3 regions of the Robertmurraya sp. DFI.2.37 genome follow, and region 1 is predicted to be linked to each of the others. Evidence: predicted binding sites of a transcription regulator. Region 1 holds the regulator's gene; each other region holds the start of a gene.
The links. Region 1 encodes Rex, which represses fermentation and respiration genes when NADH is low (regulators of the CRP and FNR family bind a similar motif). Its sites were predicted from a motif close to TTGTGAAATATTTCACAA; they were not measured.
Positions count from the first base shown of each region.

Region 2: the regulator Rex is predicted to act here: its motif matches at 1,791-1,808, upstream of PZE06_RS22165 (TorD/DmsD family molecular chaperone).
Region 3: the regulator Rex is predicted to act here: its motif matches at 5,966-5,983, upstream of PZE06_RS15605 (formate/nitrite transporter family protein).

Region 1 covers NZ_JARGEJ010000038.1:34,907-43,250, reverse strand. Annotated here, with positions in the region: gene PZE06_RS17800 (ABC-F family ATP-binding cassette domain-containing protein) at 1-1,783, opposite strand, end outside; gene moaC (cyclic pyranopterin monophosphate synthase MoaC) at 1,981-2,475, shown strand; gene PZE06_RS17790 (redox-sensing transcriptional repressor Rex) at 2,522-3,175, shown strand; gene PZE06_RS17785 (YdiK family protein) at 3,233-3,442, opposite strand; gene PZE06_RS17780 (CPBP family intramembrane glutamic endopeptidase) at 3,439-4,176, opposite strand; gene groES (co-chaperone GroES) at 4,516-4,803, shown strand; gene groL (chaperonin GroEL) at 4,859-6,493, shown strand; gene PZE06_RS17765 (siderophore ABC transporter substrate-binding protein) at 7,314-8,342, shown strand.
Region 2 covers NZ_JARGEJ010000066.1:40-8,383, reverse strand. Annotated here, with positions in the region: partial or broken gene PZE06_RS22170 (transposase) at 279-1,533, shown strand; gene PZE06_RS22165 (TorD/DmsD family molecular chaperone) at 1,928-2,590, shown strand; gene PZE06_RS22160 (DMSO/selenate family reductase complex A subunit) at 2,643-5,042, shown strand; gene PZE06_RS22155 (DMSO/selenate family reductase complex B subunit) at 5,066-5,638, shown strand; gene PZE06_RS22150 (dimethyl sulfoxide reductase anchor subunit family protein) at 5,657-6,490, shown strand; gene PZE06_RS22145 (4Fe-4S binding protein) at 6,541-7,446, shown strand; gene PZE06_RS22140 (twin-arginine translocase TatA/TatE family subunit) at 7,516-7,737, shown strand.
Region 3 covers NZ_JARGEJ010000030.1:10,838-19,181, forward strand. Annotated here, with positions in the region: gene PZE06_RS15575 (HAD family hydrolase) at 1-489, opposite strand, end outside; gene PZE06_RS15580 (MFS transporter) at 763-1,977, shown strand; gene PZE06_RS15585 (hypothetical protein) at 2,152-2,565, opposite strand; gene PZE06_RS15590 (amino acid ABC transporter ATP-binding protein) at 2,673-3,395, opposite strand; gene PZE06_RS15595 (amino acid ABC transporter permease) at 3,392-4,048, opposite strand; gene PZE06_RS15600 (basic amino acid ABC transporter substrate-binding protein) at 4,126-4,947, opposite strand; gene PZE06_RS15605 (formate/nitrite transporter family protein) at 5,124-5,933, opposite strand; gene PZE06_RS15610 (basic amino acid ABC transporter substrate-binding protein) at 6,064-6,870, opposite strand; partial or broken gene PZE06_RS15615 (GNAT family N-acetyltransferase) at 7,193-7,671, opposite strand; gene PZE06_RS15620 (class I SAM-dependent methyltransferase) at 7,918-8,344, shown strand, end outside.

The DNA of each region.
Region 1 (8,344 bases):
TCTTTCCTTCGAGCTCCTCAATCAGCTGTTCAATCTCTTCAATTCTTCTTTTTCGTTGCCGTTCTATTTTTTTGGCTTCCTTATCCTGTTGATAACTTGTCTTTTCTTGCTTTATTTGTCGATCGGCTGTTGATATCATTTTTTGTTCCAATGCTTTTAACTCTTCAAACTCGAGTTTTTTCTCGACAAAATAATCATAGTCACCGAGAAATTCGGTTGCGGAATGGGGGCTAAGCTCCAATACTTTTGTCGCAATCCGATTAATAAAATAGCGATCGTGTGATACAAATAAAATGGTTCCAGGGTAATCAATTAAAGAGTTTTCCAATACTTCTTTGCTGTCTAAATCAAGATGGTTTGTCGGTTCATCTAAAATAAGAAAATTAGCCTTTTTCATCATTAGTTTGGCTAAAGCTAGTCGCGCTTTTTCACCACCACTTAAAGTTGAGACAGTTTTTAATACATCATCTCCAGAGAAAAGAAAATTCCCTAATACTGTGCGAATATCCTTTTCGTTCATTAAAGGATAGTCGTCCCACAATTCATTTAAAACCCTTTTATTGGATGTTAATTCAGCCTGCTCCTGATCATAATAGCCGATAGTTACGTTTGAACCAAAGTGAATATCACCAGCCAGTTGGGGTAATCGACCGATAATTGTTTTTAATAGAGTGGATTTGCCAATTCCATTTGGGCCAACAAGGGCAATACTGTCTCCCCTTGTGAGGCGAAAGGAGAGCCCTTCACTAATTTTTTCACTGTCGTAACCGATTGCTAAAGAGTCTACTTTTAATACGTCATTTCCACTTTGTCTTTCGATGTCAAAGCCAAATGAGGCTGATTTTTCATCACCAAGAGGCCTGTCCAACACTTGCATTCGTTCTAATTGTTTTCTGCGACTCTGCGCCCTTTTAGTTGTGGAAGCGCGTGCTAAGTTACGTTGGATAAAGTCTTGAAGTTTAGCGATTTCTTCCTGCTGTTTCTCATATTGTTTCATCTCGCGCTCGTAGTTCAATGCCTTTTGTTCTAGATAGGCACTATAATTCCCTGTATATCTTGTGATGTTTAAACGCGAAATTTCATACACTTGGTTCACGACTTTATCTAAGAAGTAGCGATCATGGGAAACGATAAGAATAGCACCAGAATAGCCCTGTAAGTAGTTTTCCAACCATGAAAGAGTATCGATATCAAGATGGTTTGTCGGTTCGTCAAGAATTAAAATATCAGGCTTCGTTAACAATAGCTTTCCTAAGGCAAGTCTTGTTTTTTGCCCGCCGCTCAAACTCGAAATCTTTGTTGAGTAATCAATAGAATGGAAATTTAATCCATGCAAAACAGAGCGAATATCTGCTTCGTATTGATAGCCGCCGTTTTCTTTGTAGGATACTTGCAGTTGATCATACTCTTTTAAGATTTTTTCATACTCTGTTGAATGATTAAAGACAGCCGGATCAGCCATTTTTTCTTCTAATTGTCTCAGCGATCGTTCCTGTAATTTTAAATGCTGGAATACCGTCAACATTTCATCCCAAATGGAATAATTCGATTCCAGTCCGGTTGTTTGCGCTAAATATCCAATCTCGACACCCTTCGGTTTAATAATCTCGCCACTTTCATAAGACAGCTGTCCAGCGATAATTTTTAGGAGTGTCGATTTTCCAGCGCCATTTCGTCCAACGAGTGCAATCCGATCCTTTGTTTGTACCTCTAGTTTTATATTCGTTAAGATGGGGTCAGCCCCATATGATTTTGATAGTTGATTTACTTGTAATAGTATCATTGGTTTCACCTCAATATGTCTAGGAATAGTGTAACGTAGAACCTTAAGAACAGCAATTAAAGAAGATTTTTCCTGGCATTCTTCATTATGAAGAGATACGTTTTTTCCTCATAAAAGAGAAATTTATTGTGAAGATAATAACAATATTTTCACAAAGATCACAAAATAGTGTATCATTTGAAGTGAGGTGTTTGATAATGGCAGAGTTTACCCATTTTAATGAAGAAGGCAGAGCAAAAATGGTTGATGTTAGCGATAAGAAGGAAACCGTAAGAACGGCAATTGCTAACTCTAGTATTACAGTAAATAAACAAATTTACGAGCAAATTACCCAGCAGCAAAATAAAAAAGGGGATGTACTTGCAGTTGCTCAAGTAGCAGGTATTATGGCTTGTAAGAAAACAGCGGATATTATACCAATGTGTCATCCACTTCCATTGACAGGAGTGAATATTTCATTCAAGTGGGCAATAAAGGATGAGAATTATGAGTTAAAAATTGCTGCATCTGTTAAGACAAAAGGAAATACGGGAGTAGAAATGGAAGCGTTAACAGCAGCTTCGGTTTGTGCGCTCACAGTGTATGATATGTGTAAGGCAGTTGATAAAGGCATGGTTATTGGTCAAACGTATTTAGTGGAAAAGACTGGTGGTAAAAACGGCGATTTTAAAAGGGAAGAAGAAGTAAAATAAGGTTTAACTCGTTAAAAAAGGACTATATAGGGGTGGGGGAAATAAAATGAGTAACGATACAGTGAAAATACCTCAAGCAACGGCAAAGAGACTACCGTTATATTATCGCTTTTTAAAGAATTTACATTCTTCAGGAAAACAGAGGGTTTCCTCTGCTGAGCTAAGTGAAGCGGTGAAGGTAGATTCAGCAACAATCCGGAGAGATTTCTCCTATTTCGGTGCTTTAGGAAAAAAAGGCTATGGTTATAATGTTAATTATTTGCTAACCTTTTTTCGTAAGACCCTTGATCAAGATGAGTTAACAAAAGTTGCGTTGATTGGTGTCGGAAATCTAGGTACTGCGCTGCTTCATTATAATTTCTTGAAAAATAATAATACAAAAATTGCTGTTGGCTTTGATGTTGAAGAGGCGAAGATCGGTACAACGATCGGGGATGTTCCTATTCATCATATGGACGAGCTTGAAAAAATAATTACAGAAATGGGCATTACAGTAGCAATTTTAACGGTACCAGCTCCATTTGCCCAAACGATTACAGACCGACTCGTAGCAGCTAATGTTAAGGGAATCCTTAATTTTACACCAGCAAGACTAACTGTACCAGCGACAACAAGAGTTCACCATATTGATCTGGCTGTGGAGCTTCAATCATTGGTGTATTTCCTTAAGCATTATGGAGTAGATGAGGAAGAGGAATAATTTTATGACAAAAGGCATGAACTCGGTATAACTAAGTTCATGCCTTTTTTATGCTGTTTATTTTTTATCTTTTTGAATGGCTTTTACTTTGAAGTGAAAGAGAACCATTCGAATCCCACTTCCGAAATCAAAGGTAGCTAAAATGACGAATAAATAGGTGAAAATTCCCCATTCGCCATTACGCTGTACATCCTGGACGGCAAAATAGGTAAATAAAAGTCCAAGAACAATATAAAGGATACCTGAGAACAAAGGTGTTCGTATCATAGAAAAAGACCTCCAATGAATCTCTGAATAGATTCTGCTTCTCGTAGCATTCGTTCAATATCTTCTTTAAAAACAGATTGCACGAGAACAACAAAGGTGTTCATGGCAACATGAGCGATGATTGGAACAATAATTCGTTTTGTTTTAATATAGAGAAAAGCAAAGGTAAAGCCCATTGCCGAGTACAGCAATAAATGTTCGATTTCTGCATGGGCTAAGGCAAAAATAACAGAGCTTATTATGGCTGAGAGAAAAAAGTTCAGCCGCTTATAAAGTGAGCCGAAAATAATTTTACGAAAAACGATTTCTTCCAGAATGGGTCCAATAACAGAACTGACAATGACAACAACTGGAAAGGATTCAATCAAAGAGAGGATTTGCTGTGTATTTTCAGAGCCCATATCTATTCCTAACCAACTTTCAATATTGGCAGCTAACCCTTGAGCAAATAACGCGAGAAATACGCCAGCGATCGCCCAAACAATTGAGGCTGAAACAGAAGCAGTCTCTCGATCCAAGCTTGGTTGCTTCATTTCTTTACGCAAAAGGAATAAAGTCGCGAGCAAGGCTACGGAAAAGCTGAAGACAATCCAAATAACGACAGCGTAGACAGCCATCTCCTCTATACTATATCCAATTAACACGCCGCCAAATGTTAAAGCTGGCACTCCTAAAAAAGTTGAAAGTTGCATCGTAATGTAAATGATTAAAATGTACCAATATTCCTTTTTCAAATTATGATTCCCCTTTTAAACATAACTAATGATGCACTAAAACCATTCTACTAATAAAATTGCTAAACGTACAAATAGTTGCCTTAAAATATTTGTCGATGGATATTTTTTCAAAAGTAGTACATACTTTGAAAGGTTATATGCAAGAAAGAGCCGGCAGGAAATGAGGCGCAGTACGATCTAAAAATTCATGTAAAAATTTGTGTTAATTTTTTTAAAAAATCGTGCATGATACTTGCAAAAAAAAAGAGAATTCATTAATATATTAATTGTGTTAGCACTCAAAGTGTGCGAGTGCTAATAAATATTACATAATATTTATTGAGGAGGTTGTTTCACTTGTTAAAGCCATTAGGTGATCGCATTGTTATTGAGCTTGTTGAAACGGAAGAAAAAACTGCAAGCGGTATCGTTTTACCAGATTCAGCTAAAGAAAAGCCTCAAGAAGGAAAAATTGTAGCTGTTGGTACTGGTCGTGTACTAGACAACGGTGAGCGTGTAGCTCTTGAAGTTTCAGTAGGTGATCGCATTATCTTCTCAAAATACTCTGGTACAGAAGTGAAGTATCAAGGTCAAGAGTATTTAATTTTACGTGAAAATGACATCTTAGCTGTTGTCGGCGAATAAGATTTTAAAATTATGGCTGTTTTAATATAAACATTATTTAAGGAGGTTTTTTCAAATGGCAAAAGAGATTAAATTCAGTGAAGATGCTCGCCGCGCGATGCTACGTGGTGTAGATGCTCTTGCAGATGCAGTGAAAGTAACCCTTGGACCAAAAGGTCGTAACGTGGTTCTTGAGAAAAAATACGGATCTCCGTTAATTACAAATGACGGTGTAACCATTGCAAAAGAAATCGAATTAGAAGATGCTTTTGAAAACATGGGAGCAAAGCTAGTTGCTGAAGTTGCAAGCAAGACGAATGATGTTGCTGGGGACGGAACAACTACAGCTACAGTACTTGCACAAGCGATGATTCGTGAAGGCTTAAAGAACGTAACTGCGGGTGCTAACCCAATGGTTATCCGTAAAGGTATTGAAAAGGCTGTTGCTACTGCAGTTGAAGAATTAAATGCTATTTCTAAGCCAGTTGAAAACAAAGAAGCAATCGCTCAAGTTGCTGCGATTTCTGCTGCTGACGAAGAAGTAGGGAAACTAATCGCAGAAGCAATGGAGCGCGTTGGTAACGATGGCGTTATCACAATTGAAGAGTCTAAAGGATTTACGACAGAACTTGATGTAGTAGAAGGTATGCAATTCGATCGTGGATATGCATCTCCATACATGGTAACAGACTCAGACAAAATGGAAGCAGTTCTAGAAAATCCATATATCTTAATTACTGATAAGAAAATCAGCAACATCCAAGAAATTTTACCAGTGCTTGAGCAAGTAGTTCAACAAGGCAAGCCATTATTATTAATTGCTGAAGATGTTGAAGGTGAAGCTCTTCCAACATTAGTATTGAATAAGCTACGTGGTACATTCAATGCTGTAGCGGTAAAAGCTCCAGGATTTGGTGACCGTCGTAAAGCAATGCTTGAAGATATCGCTATCCTAACTGGTGGTTCTGTCATCACAGAGGATCTAGGATTAGAGCTTAAATCTACAACAATTGAGCATCTTGGACGTGCAGCTAAAGTTGTCGTTACAAAAGAAAATACAACAATCGTGGAAGGTGCTGGAGATTCAGCGCAAATCTCTTCACGCGTTGCACAAATCCGTGCTCAAATGGAAGAAACAACTTCTGAATTTGACCGTGAAAAATTACAAGAGCGTCTTGCTAAATTAGCTGGTGGAGTAGCAGTTGTTAAAGTGGGTGCTGCAACAGAAACTGAGCTTAAAGAGCGCAAGCTTCGCATTGAAGATGCATTAAACTCAACTCGCGCTGCAGTTGAAGAAGGTATTGTATCTGGTGGTGGCGTTGCCCTACTTAATGTATACAATAAAGTCGCTGCTATTCAAGCAGAAGGCGATGAGCAAACAGGTGTTAACATCGTCCTTCGTGCCATCGAAGAACCAGTTCGCACAATCGCTGCAAACGCTGGTCTTGAAGGATCTGTCGTTGTTGAGCGCTTAAAGCACGAAGAAATCGGAGTTGGCTTCAACGCTGCAACAAACGAATGGGTAAACATGATCGACGCTGGTATCGTGGACCCAACGAAAGTTACTCGTTCTGCACTTCAAAACGCAGGTTCAGTCGCTGCTATGTTCTTAACAACAGAAGCAGTTGTCGCTGACAAGCCAGAAGAAAACGCTGGCGGCGCTGCAATGCCTGACATGGGCGGCATGGGTGGAATGGGCGGCATGATGTAATAACGAAAAGCGGAAACGGCTTGTTCAGCCCCGACAAGCATATGACGATCTAGGAAAGAAGGCGCTCTTTGCCTTCATTCCTAGAGTGGCTTATGACCTCGAGGGGCTAGCCGTTGCAGCTAGACATTATGTCACCAAACCCTGATATATAAGGATTTTATGTAAGATAAGAGTGAAAAGTTAACATTTTGCTAACATTGAGGTTTTTAACGGAGGCTTCTCATTAGTTCATTGAACTTTTGAGAGGCTTCTTTTTTTATTTTTGGGGATATTTTCGCTTCTTCCTTTTATGTTCGGGTAGAACTTGTAGAAAATTGCTCTCTGGTCTTAAACCGTATGGCTATTACTAAGATGTGGACATTGTTGATTCGCAGGATTTCTTAACTGTCTATTAGCGAGGAAGTTGATGTCTATGAAAGTGAAATAAATAGACGCATGTATTCCTCCCTTTTCATTAGGTACGATTGACTACAAACAAAATAGGCGGGGGCGTTCTTAAATAAAAATATACTTGTTATTATAAATATTCTCATAAATGATATTGACAATCATTATCAATTAGAAGTAAGATAATAGTTGTGTGATAGTAATGATAATCATTATCAATTATAAAGGGATAATTGAAATGATTATTTGAAAAGTTGGAGCTGGCTTGACAGCGATAATTATTATCTTGTTTTATGTTGTAGATATGCCTGTGTTTTATAGAGATAAAGAGTATTTTATGAGGGCATAAAAAAGAACAAAGATAGTCAATTTATCAGTTCAATAGGCTCTGAATTTTAAAAATTTATAATACATAAGGAAAGAGGTAAGAGAGATGGGGAAGTTTAAATTAACTGTCATTATGGCCATTTTTATTTTGATGTTGGCGGCATGTTCAAGTGCGGATAATGCAAATAGTGAACCTGAGGATAATGAACCTGAAGCAAGTGAGCAAGAAGAGGAGGCAACCGAACCTGCAACAGTTGAAATCACTGATGCACACGGAACGGTTACGGTTCCTGTAAATCCCAAGAATGTAGTAGCTTTGGATAATAGAACGTTTGAAACGTTGGCTGATTGGAATATTGAGTTAGCTGCTGTACCAAAAGCGGTAATGACCTCGGATTCACCGTATGTATTAGATGAAAACGTTCAAGATATTGGGAATCACCGTGAGCCAAACCTTGAAATAATAGCGGCTGTAGACCCTGAGCTTGTTTTCGTAGGTCAAAGGTTTTCCGGATATTATGAAGATATAAAAAAATTAGTGCCAAATGCTGCTGTTATTGATCTAAATGTTGACGTTTCTGAGGAAGCCAGTGCGCCTGGAGAAAATTTAGTAAATGGATTTAAAGAAACTACCCTTAATTTGGGGAAAATTTTTGATAAAAATGAAGAGGCTGAACAATTGATAGCTAGTTTTGAGCAGGCGATTGAAAAAGCTAAGTCTGCGTATAATGGCAGCGATAGAGTGATGAGTGTTATCGTTTCAGGTGGAAATATAAACTTTTCAGCTCCGCACACTGGACGTGTTTGGGGTCCGTTATTTGAAATTTTTGGATGGATTCCAGCTTTAGAAGTTGAGAATACGACTACAGATCACCAGGGTGATGAGATTTCAGTTGAGGCGATTGCACAAAGTAATCCTGATTGGCTCTTCGTCTTAGACCGTGATGCTCCAATATCCGGTGAAACAGATAAAGTCCCTGCTCAGGATGTAATCGACAATTCACCTGCTCTTCAAAACACAACGGCTGTTACTGAAGGACAAATTATTTATGCACCAATGGATACTTATTTAAATGAATCAGTGCAAACTTTTATAGAGTTATTTGAAAACATGGCTAATACTTTAGCTAAGTAGTG
Region 2 (8,344 bases), on a different contig from region 1:
TAAAAAACCAGAAATAGTTACATATTAATAATTTTATGGTTTTTTTGTATTATGGGAGGAACTTATTCGAGAATTTGAGAAAAAGGAGTCTGATTAGATTGTTGAAGCTTTAAACTTAGTTGATAGCGAATTAAGGAAGTGAAGTCATTAGTAATGCTGATATTAACATGTAAAAAAGATGTTTTTTCACCTGCCAAAAGATTCTCTAGGCAAAAAAACTCTAACACCATTATATAGATTCATAGGTCATAATACGACTTCAATTACTTATCAACTGATTCCGTGTTCAATCCGAAGTGAAAGAATTAATTAGCCAATGTTTCGTTCAATTCCGTTGCCCATTAATTGAAGAAAAACTGATTGATCAAGATGTGATTTTTATTGATGGTACAAAGATTGAGGCGAATACGAATAAATTTACGTTTGTCTAGAAGAAATCTATTGAAAAGTCTCATCAAAGTTTAATTAAAAAATCAACCAACTGTACAATAAGTTACTTGAGAAGAAATCATGCATGAACTGGAACGGGAAAGCGAGGAACAATTGTCATGAAAAGAACATACTCAATTGGTTCAAAAAGTAGACGAGTTTATAAAAACGTATGGTAAACAACTAGAAGTAACTTCAGACGTTGCAGAACGAAAAGCCCTGTAAATACCCGAAGTAAGTCCGTAAACAATTGATAGGTTTTGTCTCGCAAAAACAGAAATATCAACAAGGCTTTGGAATCAGCTATTCGAAAACAGACAAAGTTGCGACCTTTATACGAATGAAAGATGTTATTTGAAAAACGGACAATTGAAAGCTGGTTACAATGTACAAATCGCAACGGAAGGCCAATACTCACTTGCCTATAAATTATTTTCAAATCCAACAGATACACGTACGTTAATTCCATTCCAATCCTCGATGAGATTGAGTAGCATTATTTCGATTTACCGAAACATATTGTCGCAGATGCCGGTTATGGCAATGAACAAAGCTTCTATGATATCCTTGCTAATAGAAAATGAGAAGTGTTGATTACCTATAACATGTATTTGAAGGAACAAAAGAAAAAGTATAAACAAAACTCATTTAATTCCGACAACTAGGAGTATAAAAAAGAAACAGATACATACACATACCCCAACCGGAAATAGCTGAAGTTTAAATATTTTTCTGTATTTGTCTGTGTCTGTGTGAAAAGACTCTATATGCTTCAAACGAAGTTCAAAATCTACGAGAGTGAAAACTGTACAGGATGCCCAATCCGTTCATCATGTACAAAAGCAAAAGAAGGCAACAATCGAAAACTTATGGTAAATGAAAGATGGGAATAACAAAGAAGAAGATGTAAGAGCTAAGCTTTCGGAAGAGAAAACCGGTGTCATCTATCGAAAACGCAAAATAGATGTGAACTCAGTTTTTAAATTCTTGAAGGCTAATTTGCGTTTCACTCGATTTTCTGTACGAGGAAAATCGAAGGTAGAAAACGAAATGGGGCTCGCGTTAATGGCAGTGAATTTAAGAAAATTCACTGCCATTAACTAAGATAATAGAAGAATTAACACGAAAAAATAGAGAAAGGTGAATTTGAGTACCCTCAAATTCACCTTTCTCTTTATTAGAGGCTATTTATGTCCCAGCCTCTTCTTTCTTACCTTTTAATCCCCTTTTGTCTCCATATATACCGTCACAAGTTCGTAAAAATTAATTGTTCACCGCAAACAAAATTGCCCCCTTTTTTTTGTGTATGAAGAACGTATCATTTTATTTAGCCCAATTTTATAATAAAGATAAGGTAAAGATTGTGATAACATTCACAATAAAAGGAATTTGGAATTGATTTTGGTAGCGCTGAAATTTATTTTGCCAGGCTTCTTTTGCTTACCCAATCGGTTATTGTATGGGGAAAATTAATAATATGACTGGAGACGATGAGAAAATGACTTATACAGTTGAAAGGATAAAAGACAAAAATGTTCAGCTTTTAAAGGCTCGAAAAGACTTTTATCAACTCCAATATATCTTGTTCTCACAGCCAATGGATCTCGAAACTTATTTCAATATTAAAGATAGCTTTAATATACAAGGGTTACAGGAAATCGATGGAGGTAAACGATTCTATCATTTTTTTATCAGCGACGATGAAAAAGCAGCAATTGAAATGGCAAGAGATGATTATTTTCGTTTATTTATTGGCCCAGATTCTTTATTAGCGCCTCCTTGGGAATCAGTATATAGAGGAAAAGATAGATGTCTTTTTGATTTTCCCACATTTGAAGTGAAGGAACTTTTTAAAACTTATCATTTAGCGCTAGAGAGAAAACCTGATCAACATATAGAGGCAGAGGATCATATTAGCTATGAATTACAGTTCATGATCCAATTAATAGAGAGAACGGAACAAGAACATAATGTCTCAATTTATAATCATTTGTTAGATGGACAGAAGAGGATGCTTAAAGAGCATTTAGCTAAGTGGGTACCGTCGTTTTCAAGCGATATTCAAAACCATGCTAAATCAGAGTTATTCATATCTTCTGCACGAATGTTGGAAGATTTCATTATTTTTGACATGGATGTTATTAACGAGTTGTATTTTTAGCCTAATTACAAGGTTATGATAGTAAATTTATGGGAAAACAGGAGGGTTAAGCATGGGCAAAGATATATTTGACAGTTTAAGTGATAATAAAATGTCTCGTCGGAGTTTTATTAAATGGTCAAGCGCAGTTACTGCTCCAGTAGTGATTGGGGGAACCGTACAAGGAACGAGAATGCTATCTCAAGTTAGTGCAGAGGAGCCGAGTGAAAATCTCGATGAACAAATACTTACCACTTGTTCTACTGTTAACTGTGGTGGTAGGTGCTTAATAAAAGCTCATATAAATGATGGTGTTGTGACACGTCTTACGACAGATACAAAAGAAGATACATTTGAGCTGCCGCAGCTTCGTGCATGTATTCGCGGGAGAGGCTACCGCCAATTTGTCTATCATCCTGATCGCCTAAAATATCCAATGAAACGAGTCGGTAAACGGGGAGAAGGTAAGTTTGAAAAAATATCTTGGGAAGAAGCTATTGATTATATTGCTAAAGAATTAACTAGAATCACGCAAAAATATGGTCCGGCCAGTCGGTATAGTAACTATGCAAGCGGGCATTCAGGAAGTATTATTGGCGCAGGAAATATGATACAAAAAATCCTGGGTTTAACTGGAGGATATCTCGGTTACCACAATTCCTACAGCTCAGCACAAACTTCAAATGCTACACCGTTTACTTATGGAACGACGCAAACGGGAAGCACTTTAAATACTTTATCAGATTCAAAGCTTATTATTTTATGGGGCCATAATCCGGTAGAAACGAGATTTGGCGTAACAGATTACTATGTTAGAAAAGCAAAAGAAGCTGGGGTAAAGATCGTCGTGATTGATCCAAGGCAATCTGATACAGCTGTAGCATTAGCGGATGAGTGGATCCCGATTGCGCCAACTACTGATAATGCCATGATGGATGCTATGACGTATGTTATTATCTCTGAAAAATTATACGATAAGAATTTTGTAGATAAATATTGTGTGGGCTTCGATGAGGAACATATGCCTGAAGGGGTTCCAGAAGGAGAGTCTCTCGTTAGTTATATTATGGGAGAAAAGGATGGAGTAGCAAAAACACCTGAGTGGGCTTCGAAGATTTGCAGGGTGCCTGCTGATACGATTCGAAAACTTGCAAGAGAATTTGCTACAAATAAACCATCAGCCTTATTACAAGGTTGGGGACCACAAAGACAAGCGTATGGTGAGCAATTTGTAAGAGGTGGTACGGTGCTTGCCGCCATTACTGGAAATGTCGGTGTTCGAGGCGGTTGGGCTTCTGGTGCTGGTTATGTTAGCCTCGTAAAAACCACTGCTGTACCAAAAGGAGATAATCCATTAGGTGGCTTAACGATTCCTTGTTTCCTTTGGACGGACGCTGTTGTTCGTGGAACAGAAATGGGTGCAAAAGATGGAGTGAAGGGATTACCAGAAGGGCAAGAGACGCTGCCGACAAATATTAAGGCAATGTTTAATTTAGCAGGAAATACTCTAATAAATCAGCATTCCGACTGCAATCGCACGGCAGAAATATTAGAGGATGAATCCCTCCTTGAACTAATTGTAGTTAGTGATATTTTTATGACTCCAAGTGCAAAATTTGCTGATATTTTATTACCATCCAATTCATTTATGGAAAGATGGGATATTGGAACAACATGGGCTCCTTCACAACAAGCGATTTTGTCTCAAAAGTGTATTGATAATCTATTTGAAACGAAATCGGATTATGAGTGGCTAACGATGCTGGCGCAAAAGCTTGGAGTAGAAAAAGAATTTACTGAAGGAAAAAATGAATTAGATTGGGTTATGTGGTCAATTGAAGAGTCAAGAAAGGTAGATCCGAATTTTCCAACCTTCGATGAATTCAAAAAGAAAGGGATCTATCAAGTCTCATTAGAGGATAAAACGGTAATCGCATTTGAAGAGCAAATTAAAGATCCAGAAAATCATAAATTTGAAACACCTTCAGGTAAGATTGAAATCTTCTCGAAAGCGTTATGGGATATGAATGAATTGGATGAAATTCCGGCAATACCGAAATATGTTTCTTCATGGGAAGGACCTGAAGATCCATTAATTGAGAAGTATCCATTACAGCTTATTGGCTGGCATTACAAACGCCGTTGCCATTCAACTTTTGATAATAACAAATGGTTAGAAGAAGCAGGACCACAAGTCATGTGGATGAATAAAGAAGATGCGAGAACGAGAAATATTAAAGATGGTGACAAAGTAAAGGTTTTTAATGAGCGTGGAGAAATTCATATGCCAGTTAAACTCACGAATAGAATTATTCCTGGAACAGTAGCAATCCCACAGGGAGCTTGGTGGTCACCTGATAAAAATGGAATTGATCAGCGAGGAAACATCAACACGCTAACAAGTCAACGTCCATCTGCATTGGCTAAGGGAAATCCTCAACATACTAACTTAGTTGAAGTTGAGAAGGCATAGAAAAAGAAGGGTGTGAACATGTAATGGTACAGCTAGGCTTTTATATAAATAACGAATATTGTACTGGATGTAAAGCTTGTGTAGTTGCTTGTAAAGATAAAAATGATCTTGAAGTTGATGTTAACTATCGGAGAGTTTATGAATATACGGAAGGGGACTATATAGAACGTGATGAAGCGTTCATACAAAATGTACAAACATTTTTTACATCACTTTCATGTAACCATTGTGCAAACCCTAAATGCGTGGAGAATTGTCCAACTGGTGCGATGCACAAGAGAGAAGAAGATGGTGTTGTATTAGTTGATCATGAAAAATGTATTGGCTGTAAATATTGTATGTGGAATTGTCCGTATGGAGCCCCACAATATAATGAAATCATTGGGAAAATGACAAAATGTAATTTTTGTATTGATTTGATTGAAAAAAATGAAGATCCAGCTTGCGTTGGTTCATGCCCTATGCGTGCACTTGAATATGGTTCAATTGAAGAATTGCGAGCAAAGTATGGTGATATAAACAATATAAAAGGTCTCCCCAATTCATCTATTACCAATCCAAGTATTGTTATAGGTGCACATAAAAGTGCAAAGTAGATAAAGGAGGTTATTTCGATGCATGAATGGGCATTATTACTATTTACCGTGTGCTTGCAAATTGCTATCGGCGGGATGCTGACTCTAGCGATTTTCTATAAAAAAATGAACCAATGGGGTGAAGGAACGGCATTTAAAGCAATGCGAATCCCCTTAATTGTCATTGCGGCTCTGTCCCTTGTCGGTTTAATCGCTTCATTTGCCCACTTAGGAACACCGTCACACGCTCTAAACTCGATTCGCAACTTAGGTTCATCCTGGATGAGTCGTGAAATATTGGTGACAGGCTTGTTCATTGGAGCTGCTTGTGTTACGGCAGGACTAGCGTTTGTCCAGAAAAAGGTTCATCATTGGCTCTTAATCTTATCAGCCCTTATAGGATTAGTGGATATTTATTGTATGGCGATGATCTATGCCAATTCATTAGTAAGTGGCTGGAACTCGGTTCATACGTTCACATCCTTTTATGGCACAGCCTTCGTCCTGGGACCGGTGCTCGTTGCGAGTTTACTAGCGCCACAGTTAAAGGATAAGGCGCAAAGTTTGATTAAAAATGCCTTCTATATTTCATTAGGAGGGATCGGCCTTCAATTAATCGGCGTTGCCCTATTTGGTTCGGTACTGCCTGAGGTCAATATGATTGAAGGAACGAATGCGTTAGCTTCTCTAGCCGATTATCAAACAACGGTAGCCATTCGCTGGATCATCGAGGTAATGGCTGTAGCGTTCTTAGGCTATCTTTCAATCGCCAAGCAGGAAAAAGTATCGTTTTCCTTTGCTTATGTGGCTTTAGCTGTTCTGGTGTTTGCCGAAGGCATGAGCCGATATGTCTTTTATGTGTTAGGAGCTTGAGTGAATAAAAGGAAGGGGACACTTTTCCTTTCGTTTGAGGAGTGTTGAAGATGGGTCTTTTAAGTAAATGGATTGAGAGCTTGGATTATCAATATGAAATATTACCAACTTGTTCTCGCTGCAAAAGTCCGCGTTCAACATGCTCCCGTTGCATTGAAGCATGTGAATTAAAAGCAATCGAAATGAAAAATGGAGTACCTCAAATTAATTATAAGAAATGTAATGAATGTGGAAAGTGCTTGGTTTCATGTCCTGTTCAGGCCATTGCAGGGATATTTCCAAAGCGAGAAATCCATCAAGGGCGGATTGTGATAGATAAAAGTACTCCACCTTCTGCTAAGGAGCTAGTAGTTTACGCTAAAAAGGGACTCAAAGGGATAGTGGGAGAGGATGGGTACAACGAGCAATGGGATCATGCGGTGAAAGAAGCAAATGAAATATTGTTGCAGCTAGAGGGGCGAATCTTAACTGTTGAGCATTCGAAAGTTGAACGTTCAGAAGAAGTCATATCAAGACGTGAGCTTTTCTATTCATGGAAAGAAGGAACGCAATCTTTAATTAAGGAAATGGCTCCTGCCAAATGGCGTTTTAATCAGACTGCTCTTGAGCTTGCACGTTATTATCCTCATCATCAGTTTGCAATGATTGATTTAAATATTGAAAAATGTTCATTATGTCATGCATGTGAAAAATTATGCGATAAAAAATGCTTAGAAATAACGGATAAAGGATTTGTTATTTCAGCCCAAGCTTGTTCATTTTGTCAATTATGTGAAGATATCTGTCCTGAAAAAGCGCTCACTGTTACTGAAAAGGTGTCTCCCTACAAGCAAATTGAACATTCTTTAAGGACACATGTTTGCTCAACTTGTCAAACAAGTTTTAAGACATTATCAGAAAATCAGCTACAATGTGTACCTTGTATGAAAAAAACACAGTTTCAGATTACAAGGTAATAACCTTATGATACAATGCATTTGGATAGATATGTAATGGAGCCTAGTGATTTAAAAGGAGTGAAAAGCATGTTATCAAATATTGGGATTCCTGGATTGATCTTAATTTTAGTTCTTGCTCTTATCATTTTTGGACCAAAAAAATTGCCTGAAATTGGTCGTGCGGTTGGACAATCCCTTAAAGAATTTAAGAACTCAACAAAAGGGATTATGGAAGATGATAAAATAGAAGATGAAAAAAAATCAAAAGACGAGAATTCAACAGACGAGCCGAAAAAAATCGATTCATAAGTAAAAAAAGCCGGTATCGAAAGCTTATTACCATGACTTTCGATACCGGCTTATTAATTTATGGCTATGTTAAACAAAATTGTTGATAACATGATTTTTGGCAACAGTGCCGGAAACATTAATAATAGAAGAAAGTAGAATTTTAATTAGGACAACATCGCTCTAAAAGGCTTTATGCTGATTGATGATCAGCATTAGCCTTTTTTTTGTAAATGATGTTTAATGAAACCTTTTTGTGGGGTAAAACGTCTATTAATAATGTGTAAAGAAAAAAGTTCATTTTTTCATAAAAAAATTATTCATGCAAACTTGTGAAACGGTGCGAAGCCATACAGCAGTAGTGATATCAGATGTTTTACAAGATATGCTCACTTGACATTTTTTGAAAAAGGAGTATATTAATATTTTGTGTTAAGGCAATAAATATTACAGGAATGTAAATTTTTCAACAGATTTTCATAAAATGTTCATGCTTAACAGTTAAGATAGTAAATGACGTGTTTGGTAGCAATCGCATATATAAATTACTCAACTTTCGCACCTTGAAAATCGACCTTGTTTTAGGTCTATTAAAGCTTTAAGAACAATCAACTTTGTTCCTTGACTA
Region 3 (8,344 bases), on a different contig from region 1:
CGTATTTTGCAAATCAGGAGAACCGTTTGTAAGAAGCAATAATTTATATTGCCCTTTTAGCTTGTCCAAGACAGAAAAAGTATCCTCATAAACAAATGGTGTCTTTTTACGCTCTAAAGGAAATTGTTCGGCTAGTTGTGCTCCAAAATCTGCATCCTCAATTCCTAAGGCCGACAATCCTTGGGTCCATGCATCCTTGCGATAAGTGGGAACGATCTCCTTCATTTTTCGAAAATTCTCATCACCATCATCATGAAAGTTCCCCCATAACCCTTCAAACGGGTTTATCCCGATCATTTTTGTAAAAGAATACGTTTCATAAGACGCATAAAGCTTGCTTGCTGCACGTCGAACAGCCTCTTCCAACTCCTCCGAATCGACGCCATATTTTCTCTCCGCTTCCTTGCATGTTGCGACAAACGCTTCCTTTACACTTTTATGATCCCAAAGCAATGTATCATCTAAATCAAAAAAAATAGCCTTAATCACTTTCATTCCCCCCGTAGAAAAGTTCTGCTTAAAAATAAGAGTACAAGGAAAAAGGGAAATAGTAAATAGATGGAGCACTCAAGCATGATTCAAGTATTTACTTCAATTTCTTTCCACTAAAATGTGCTTAAAAAGCCGAGCACTCTCAGGGACAAATCGCGGAGGGCAATTCTAGGTTTTCTTAAAAGTCAAGTAAAATTGTTGTAATTTTTCATAATTCAGTTATTATAATATTTAGGAAAACGAAATTTCTTCTTAGAAAGAAGTGTTCATATGGACGAACAACTAATCGCAAAACGTAATCTTAAAATTATGTGGTTTGCAAACTTTTTTATTGCGGGAAGTATGACGATGGTTCTCCCGTTTATCTCCCTTTATATTGATTCGTTCGGCAATTTTTCCGACCAATATGTTCAACATTGGTCAGGAATCACTTTCGGCGTTACCTTTGTTACCGCGTTTATTTTCTCACCTCTTTGGGGAAAGATTGGGGATAAGTATGGACGAAGAAAGCTCCTGATCTTTTCTGCATTTGGAATGGCCTGTTCAATATTGCTGATGGGCTTCGTGAATACCGTTTGGCAGCTTTTTTTATTAAGAATGTTCATGGGGGTATTTGCTGGTTTCATCTCGATGTCTCAAGCCTTTATCTCGACACAGACGCCTAAAGAAATGGCTGGAAGAGTGTTAGGAACTCTCCAAACAGGAACGATCACAGGACAGTTAATAGGTCCTCTTTTAGGCGGTATACTTGCGGATACCTTCGGTTATTCTGCCACATTTAAATGGACCTCAATCGCCATCTTCATCTCTGCCGCTCTTGTCATGACGACAAAGGAGTATAGAATGAAGGATGTACAAGGGACAAAAACCTCCTATACGACTAAAGAAGTCTTTAAACATATTAGTCGGAATCCACTGTTATTAAATGTCTTATTAATCTCAACCTTGATTCAAATAGCACATTTTAGCATTCAGCCGATTCTTTCTTTATATGTAAGTGAACTTCATGGTCCGGCTAATTTAGCTTTATTCTCTGGAATTGCCTTTTCTGCTGCTGGTTTGGGAAATTTAATGATGGCTCGTCAATGGGGAAAAATGGCAGACCGCTACGGATATATCAAAATTTTAATCGTACTATTATTTATAGCAGGACTTGTCTATCTACCAGGTGCGTTTGTTACAAATATTTGGCAGCTTGTCGTCATCCGTTTTGCACTCGGAGTCGCTATAGGTGGGATCATTCCCGTGCGGGTAGCTTATATTCGTCAGGAAGCACCGATTGCCATGCAAGGGGAAGTATTGGGGTATAACACTAGCCTTCGTTTTTTAGGAAATGTTATTGGGCCTGTTATGGGCGGATTTATCGCTGGGTATTTCGGCATTTCATCCGTTTTCCTCATAACAAGTGGACTACTACTCTTAAGCGGGTTTCTTCTCTTCGCTTCCATGCAAAAGAACCCAAAACTCGTGAAACATTCTGCATAAAATTTTAAGAGCCCGCTTTTCTGCGGGCTCTTATTATAGGATGTTGTTGATTTTTGCGTCATTTCATGTAAAACCTTCGTTTCAAGTCAGAATAACACGAGCAAAAATGACATTCTCTAGCATTTTCGTTAACACAATTAAGTGAAAAAAATTCAATAGCTCACTTTACTCTTACTAAAATTCAATATTTGTGAGGATGTTTTGTCCTTCTTCATTTTGATAGTACTCAATAGTAACTGGCGTATCCGGTTCAATTGCTTCGAAGTCAACATTTGCAACACCTGGATCTAAAATTTGCAATGCCAGTACTTCAGACTCAGTTTTCACTTCAATAGAGTGCGGATCTTGCATTCCAGTGTATGTTGCCTCTTCTTTTATTACAGCTCTATCATCTTCTGTTACTTGCTCATCTGTTTCTGCTTCTTCATCATCACCAGCATGACTGGTTTCGTTGTTTTCTTCAACAACTTCATTTGTTTCATTATCAGGATTTTCCTCTGCTCCTTGATTTTCATCATTCCCTGTACCACAAGCAGTGATTACTAGTAAGGCAACAGCTGTTAATAATGTCCATAATAGTTTTTTCATTTTTTTCACCTCATCCTTTTAGACGTAATTGATGGTCGAACGTTACACCGGATACCGAAAATTAAAAAACCGAGCTTTAAAAATGCTCGGTTTCTACTATATCATATCTATAAAACCTTACTCAAGAATGCCTTCGTACGTTCATGCTGTGGATTGTCAAACAACTCGTGTGGAACATTTTCTTCAACAATATAGCCACCGTCCATAAATAAGACCCGATCGCCTACCTCACGGGCGAAGCCCATCTCATGCGTAACGACAACCATGGTCATCCCTTCCTTCGCAAGCTGCTTCATCACCTCTAGTACTTCCCCCACCATTTCCGGATCAAGCGCTGAAGTAGGCTCGTCAAAAAGCATGATTTTCGGTTCCATCGCTAATGCCCGCGCAATAGCTACCCGCTGTTTTTGTCCGCCCGATAACGAATCAGGAAAGGCATCAGCCTTTTCCTCTAATCCTACTTTTCTCAGTAACTCTAGCGCCTTCTCCTTCGCTTTTCCATGATCAATTTTCTTTACTTTGATAGGTGAGAGCATAATGTTATCTAACACCGTTTTATGAGGAAATAAATTAAATTGCTGAAATACCATCCCGACTTCCGCTCTGATTTTATTAATATCCGTTGTCTTTGCTGTTATGTCAATTCCTTCAATAAAAACATGCCCTCCTGTAATGGATTCCAATAAATTAAGACAACGAAGAAAGGTTGATTTTCCCGAACCTGAAGGACCAATAACCACAACAACCTCCTGTTGCTTGATCGAAGCATTGATATCCTTCAGAACCTCATTAGCACCAAACGATTTCTTTAGCTTTTCCACTTTGATCATTCTGTTGCTAACCTCTTTTCTAAACGACTTAATAAGTAGCTTAATGTTAAAGTTAAAATAAAGTAAATTAATGCAGCTGTTAAGTATGGTTCCCACACTCTATAATATTGGCCTTGGAACGCTCTTCCCCAATACATAATCTCCGGGACAGCAACTAGGGCAGTAATAGCAGATTCTTTTAATAGGACAATAAACTCATTGCCAAGCGGTGGGATCATCCTTTTAAACGCTTGCGGTAGAATAATATATCTCATCGCTTGAACATGATTCATCCCTAATGAGCGGGCTGCTTCCATTTGACCACGATCAATTGATTGAATTCCTGCTCGGAAGATTTCAGCAATGTATGCGGCAGCGTTTAGTGATAAACCGATAATTCCTGCAGCAATCCCATTGGTCGTGCCAATAATCGCCGGGACTACACCAAAGTGAATAATGAAAATTTGCACGATAAATGGCGTACCGCGGAAAAACGAGATATATAACAGAAAGGGGAAAGCAAGTATTTTGTTTTTCATCATTTTCCCAAGCCCAATAAGCAATCCTAATATCGTACCAAATAAAATTCCTAATAATGAAATACCAATCGTATATAATGTTCCCCTTAAAAAGAAAGGTAAATAGTCCATAATTAAATCAAAGCGAAAATCCATGTTATCTCACCTCTTTGAAAAAAAATTGCGTAACACAAACGTGTGGTTACGCAATTTTGAGTCGTAAACTTCCTCTATTATTGCTGTGCCTTTAACACTTCTATATCCGGTTCTTCACCAAACCATTCCTTATAAATTTCCGCATATTTGCCATTATCGAAAAGCTTGTTTATCGCTTCATTAAATTCTGCGACCAGTTTGCTATCTTTTGGAAATAGTAGACCATAAAATTCTTCTTCAAAACTATCATCCGTAATTACAACTAAGTTTTGCTGTGAGTTGTTTTTAACATATTCGTCTACGACCGGCTTATCTGCAATAACCGCATCTGCACCATTGCTCAATAGTTCCTGAATCGCAAGTGGAGTCGTTTCGAAAGGCTTTATATTTTTGTGATTGCTTCCTAAAATAGATTCTGCGATTTCATGCCCAGTCGTGTCCTTTTGAACAGCTACAACTTTGTCAGCTAAATCCGCACCACTTTGAATATCACTGCCTTCAGGAATTAAAATTTCATTTGAAGATGCGTAATAAGGGACGGAAAAATCATATGACATTTTTCGATCATCTGTAATCGTAATCGATGAAATAGCCAAATCAGCATTTTCATTGTCAATTTCAACAAATAACGGATCCCAGCCAACATGTTCCACCTTTAATTCGTAGCCTGCTTCCTCAGCGACAGCCTTCGCTAGATCAATGTCAAAACCGAGAATTTGATCCCCATCCATATACTCCATAGGTGCATATGCGGCATCTGTTACGAGCCTTAGTGTTTTCTTTTCATCCCCGCTATTGTTTTCTGAATCATTCGAGCTAGTTTCACTCGCTCCACAAGCGGACACGATCAGGACAAGCCCCATTAGTATAATGAACCGCACCTTCTTACCAATCTTCACAAAATTTCCCCCTCAACAATCATTTTAAGTTTTGAATTTTCTTTAAATTCAGATATAACATTATTATACTGAGTTAAGATCATGTTCGCAACTTAAAAACTATTGGAAAAATCCTATTCTAAGATAGAAATAGCTGTAAACAGTGAGAAGGATATATATCATTTTCCCCTCAATCATTAACTTGCCTTTAATGATTGGTTTTCTCTTTCGTTATTGTTGTGATGATGATGAAGAGAAAACCAATACAGCATAGCCACAAAAATGGAACCTCCTACTAAATTCCCTAAAAATACTGGGATAAAATTAGAAATATAATCAAACCAATTTAAATAACCAGCAAAAATGGCAGCAGGGATGACAAACATATTGGCAACAACGTGTTGAAAACCAATAGCGACAAAAGTCATCGTCGGAAACCAAATTCCTAAAATTTTCCCTGATGACGTATTTGAACCGTAGCAAAGCCAGACGGCTAATGCCACAAGCCAGTTACAGCCAATTCCTGAGACAAATGCCTGAACAAATGAACCATCCAGTTTATGTTCGGCAATATCAATCATTTTTTCTAAATAAACACCCGACTCAGTAAGACCAACGATATGACCAAAAAAGTAAGCAACAAATAGAGCCCCGAAAAAGTTGCTTAACGTAATAACAGCTAAATTTCTTAGTAAAGCCACTGTTTTTATCTTCTTAGCATATCTGGCCAACGGGACAGCCATCATATTGCCTGTTAATAATTCGCCACCAGCCATTAATGTTAAAATTAGGCCGATTGGGAATAGCGACGCTCCTATAATGGTCGATAATCCTTCTAATTCGCCGCTAAGAGGTGCTGTGACACGTATGTAAAGCAAATAACCAAGAGCAATAAAAGCTCCTGCCTGAAACCCTAATATCAGCGATTTCAAAAAAGGATAATTTGCCTTTTTCACACCGTGATTAATCGTAATTTCAATGATTTCTTCCGGTTTATAAGAAGCCATAGGATCCACATTCCTTCCGCTTTTGTAGTTTTATGTGAAATAACACACATACTCAATTTTATACCATTTTGTGCTATTTTCCTGTGAACATTTTGAGTATGTTTTTCACGAGCGGAAGGAATATGAGCTTTTATTGCGCCGCTTTTAGCCCTTCTATATCGGGCTCAGTTCCGAACCATTCCTTGTAAATTTCTGCATACTTTCCATTGTCTAATATAGTATTAACAGCTTTATCAAAATCCTCTTTTAATTCACTGCCTTTCGGAAAAAGGATTCCATAGAACTCTGGAGCAAAGTTTTGTTCATCACTTACAACTTCAAGCTTTTGTTCAGGATTATTTTTTACATACGTTTCAACTACAGTATTATCAGCGATTACAGCATCTGCTCCATCATTCAACAACTCTTGGATCGCTAAATTATTGTCTTCAAATTTCTTAATGCTGTCGCTGTTTACGCCAAGCAGAGCTTCTGCCGACTCCTGTCCTGTTGTGCCATTCTGAACCGCAACGGTTTTACCTATTAAATCGTCAGCGCTTTTAATATCGCTTCCTTCTTTTACTAAAATCATATTAGTAGATAAATAATAAGGAACAGAGAAATCATATGTTTCTATTCTGTCATCATTAATCGTGATGGCAGCAACCGCTAAATCTGCAACCTTTTCTTTCGCTTCGAGAAGCATGGAATCCCATCCGACATGATTAATATCTAACTCATAGCCGGCTTCTTCAGCAACAGCTTCAATAAAATCTATATCAAAGCCAACGATTTTATCACCTTCCATGTATTCCATTGGTGCATACGCAGCGTTTGTAACAAGCTTGAGGGGCTTGTTTTCATCTCCTCCACTTGTTGTCTCACTTGTTCCACATCCAGAGAGGACAATTGCGATCGCTAAAATTATTAAAAAGCTTAGCTTTGATAGTTTTTTCATCTTTCTAATCTCCTTTTATCTTACACTTTCGTAAGTTCTTTCTAGTTAATATGTTTGTAATTATACTAACATATGATTATTTATGCAATATATTTTTATAAAATATTATTTTTATAGCGCATTATTGTATAATAATGTATAAAACAACCGTAAAAAGAATATGTATAGCCCACTATTCCTCAAAAGAATAAAGAGTATAGATAAATTCGAAATTCTTCGAGTTTATCTATACTCTGAGTACCTAAAACTGATAATGATAAATTTTCATGTTCTGTATTCGAATATCGTAAGAGCTTTAGCTACAACCATCACGAAAACAGAGTTAATTTAAAAACTTTAATAGCTCAATCTCATCTCTGATTGGAATACCATCATTGCCAAGTAACGGAATCTCAGCTTTAATCTTTCTAGCCTTCTCAACAGCATTATTTAGCACTTTGGAGAGAGTAAAACCACGTTTTTGATAAAACTTTAATGCTAATAAATTATCGTTTGTTGTGAGCACTTTTATAAGTTGACAATTTTTTTGACAGCGAGATTTTCTACTATTTGGACTAAGGATGTACCTACTCCTTTTCCTTCTTCAATACTATCTAATGAAATAATTTCGCATTCTTTATCTTTAATGATATATGTTATCAAGCCGATGATTTTGTCTTCATCATTTACAATAGTAAACCCATCTAATTTACTACAATCATACACTCCACTAGAAATAACCATTTCTTGACTACCCCAATGGGACCTAAAAAAATCTACGATCTTACTACTCGGTATATCTTCTGTTGCATACATTTTCATTTAAGTCTCCCCCTAAACTCTTTTTAATTTATAAAAACATCATCTCACGACACCCCGTATACCTCTTGCTTTGTTTTTGAAATATCTTTCCTGTTATAATCCCTAGGCTTCTTAATAGGAACCAAGGTTAAAATATTTGACAAAAAAATCCGTTTATGCTATAATTTACATTTAAATTAATGTAGTATACAATAAGGTTCTCCTGGCCAGGGGAACCTTATTTTATATATGGGAGAGAAAAATGGTATGAAAAACAATGAATCCAGTTTAACTTCCTTAGTATCTGCATTTGGTCGTGCGTATCACAGCAAATATGATTCACCTAAAATTTTAGATGATTTTATTGCATGCCAGTTCATTTCTGATGAAGAGTTTTCTGCAATCGGCAACAATATGATAAATGGTATACAGTTTTTCAACAACGATATCGGTCAAAAATTCAATAATAATCCTGAAGAAATTTTAAAGTGGATTACACAGGTTCAGCTTTCCCCAACACCTTTAGCGCGCTCCGCTTATTGTGAACAAGTATTACTTAATGAAATCAAATTAGGTGTCCAACAATATGTCATCCTTGGAGCTGGATTCGATACTTTCAGCTTCAGATATCCAGAGTTAAAAAACGAGCTGCAAATATTTGAAATTGATCATCCAGCCACACAAAAATTTAAAG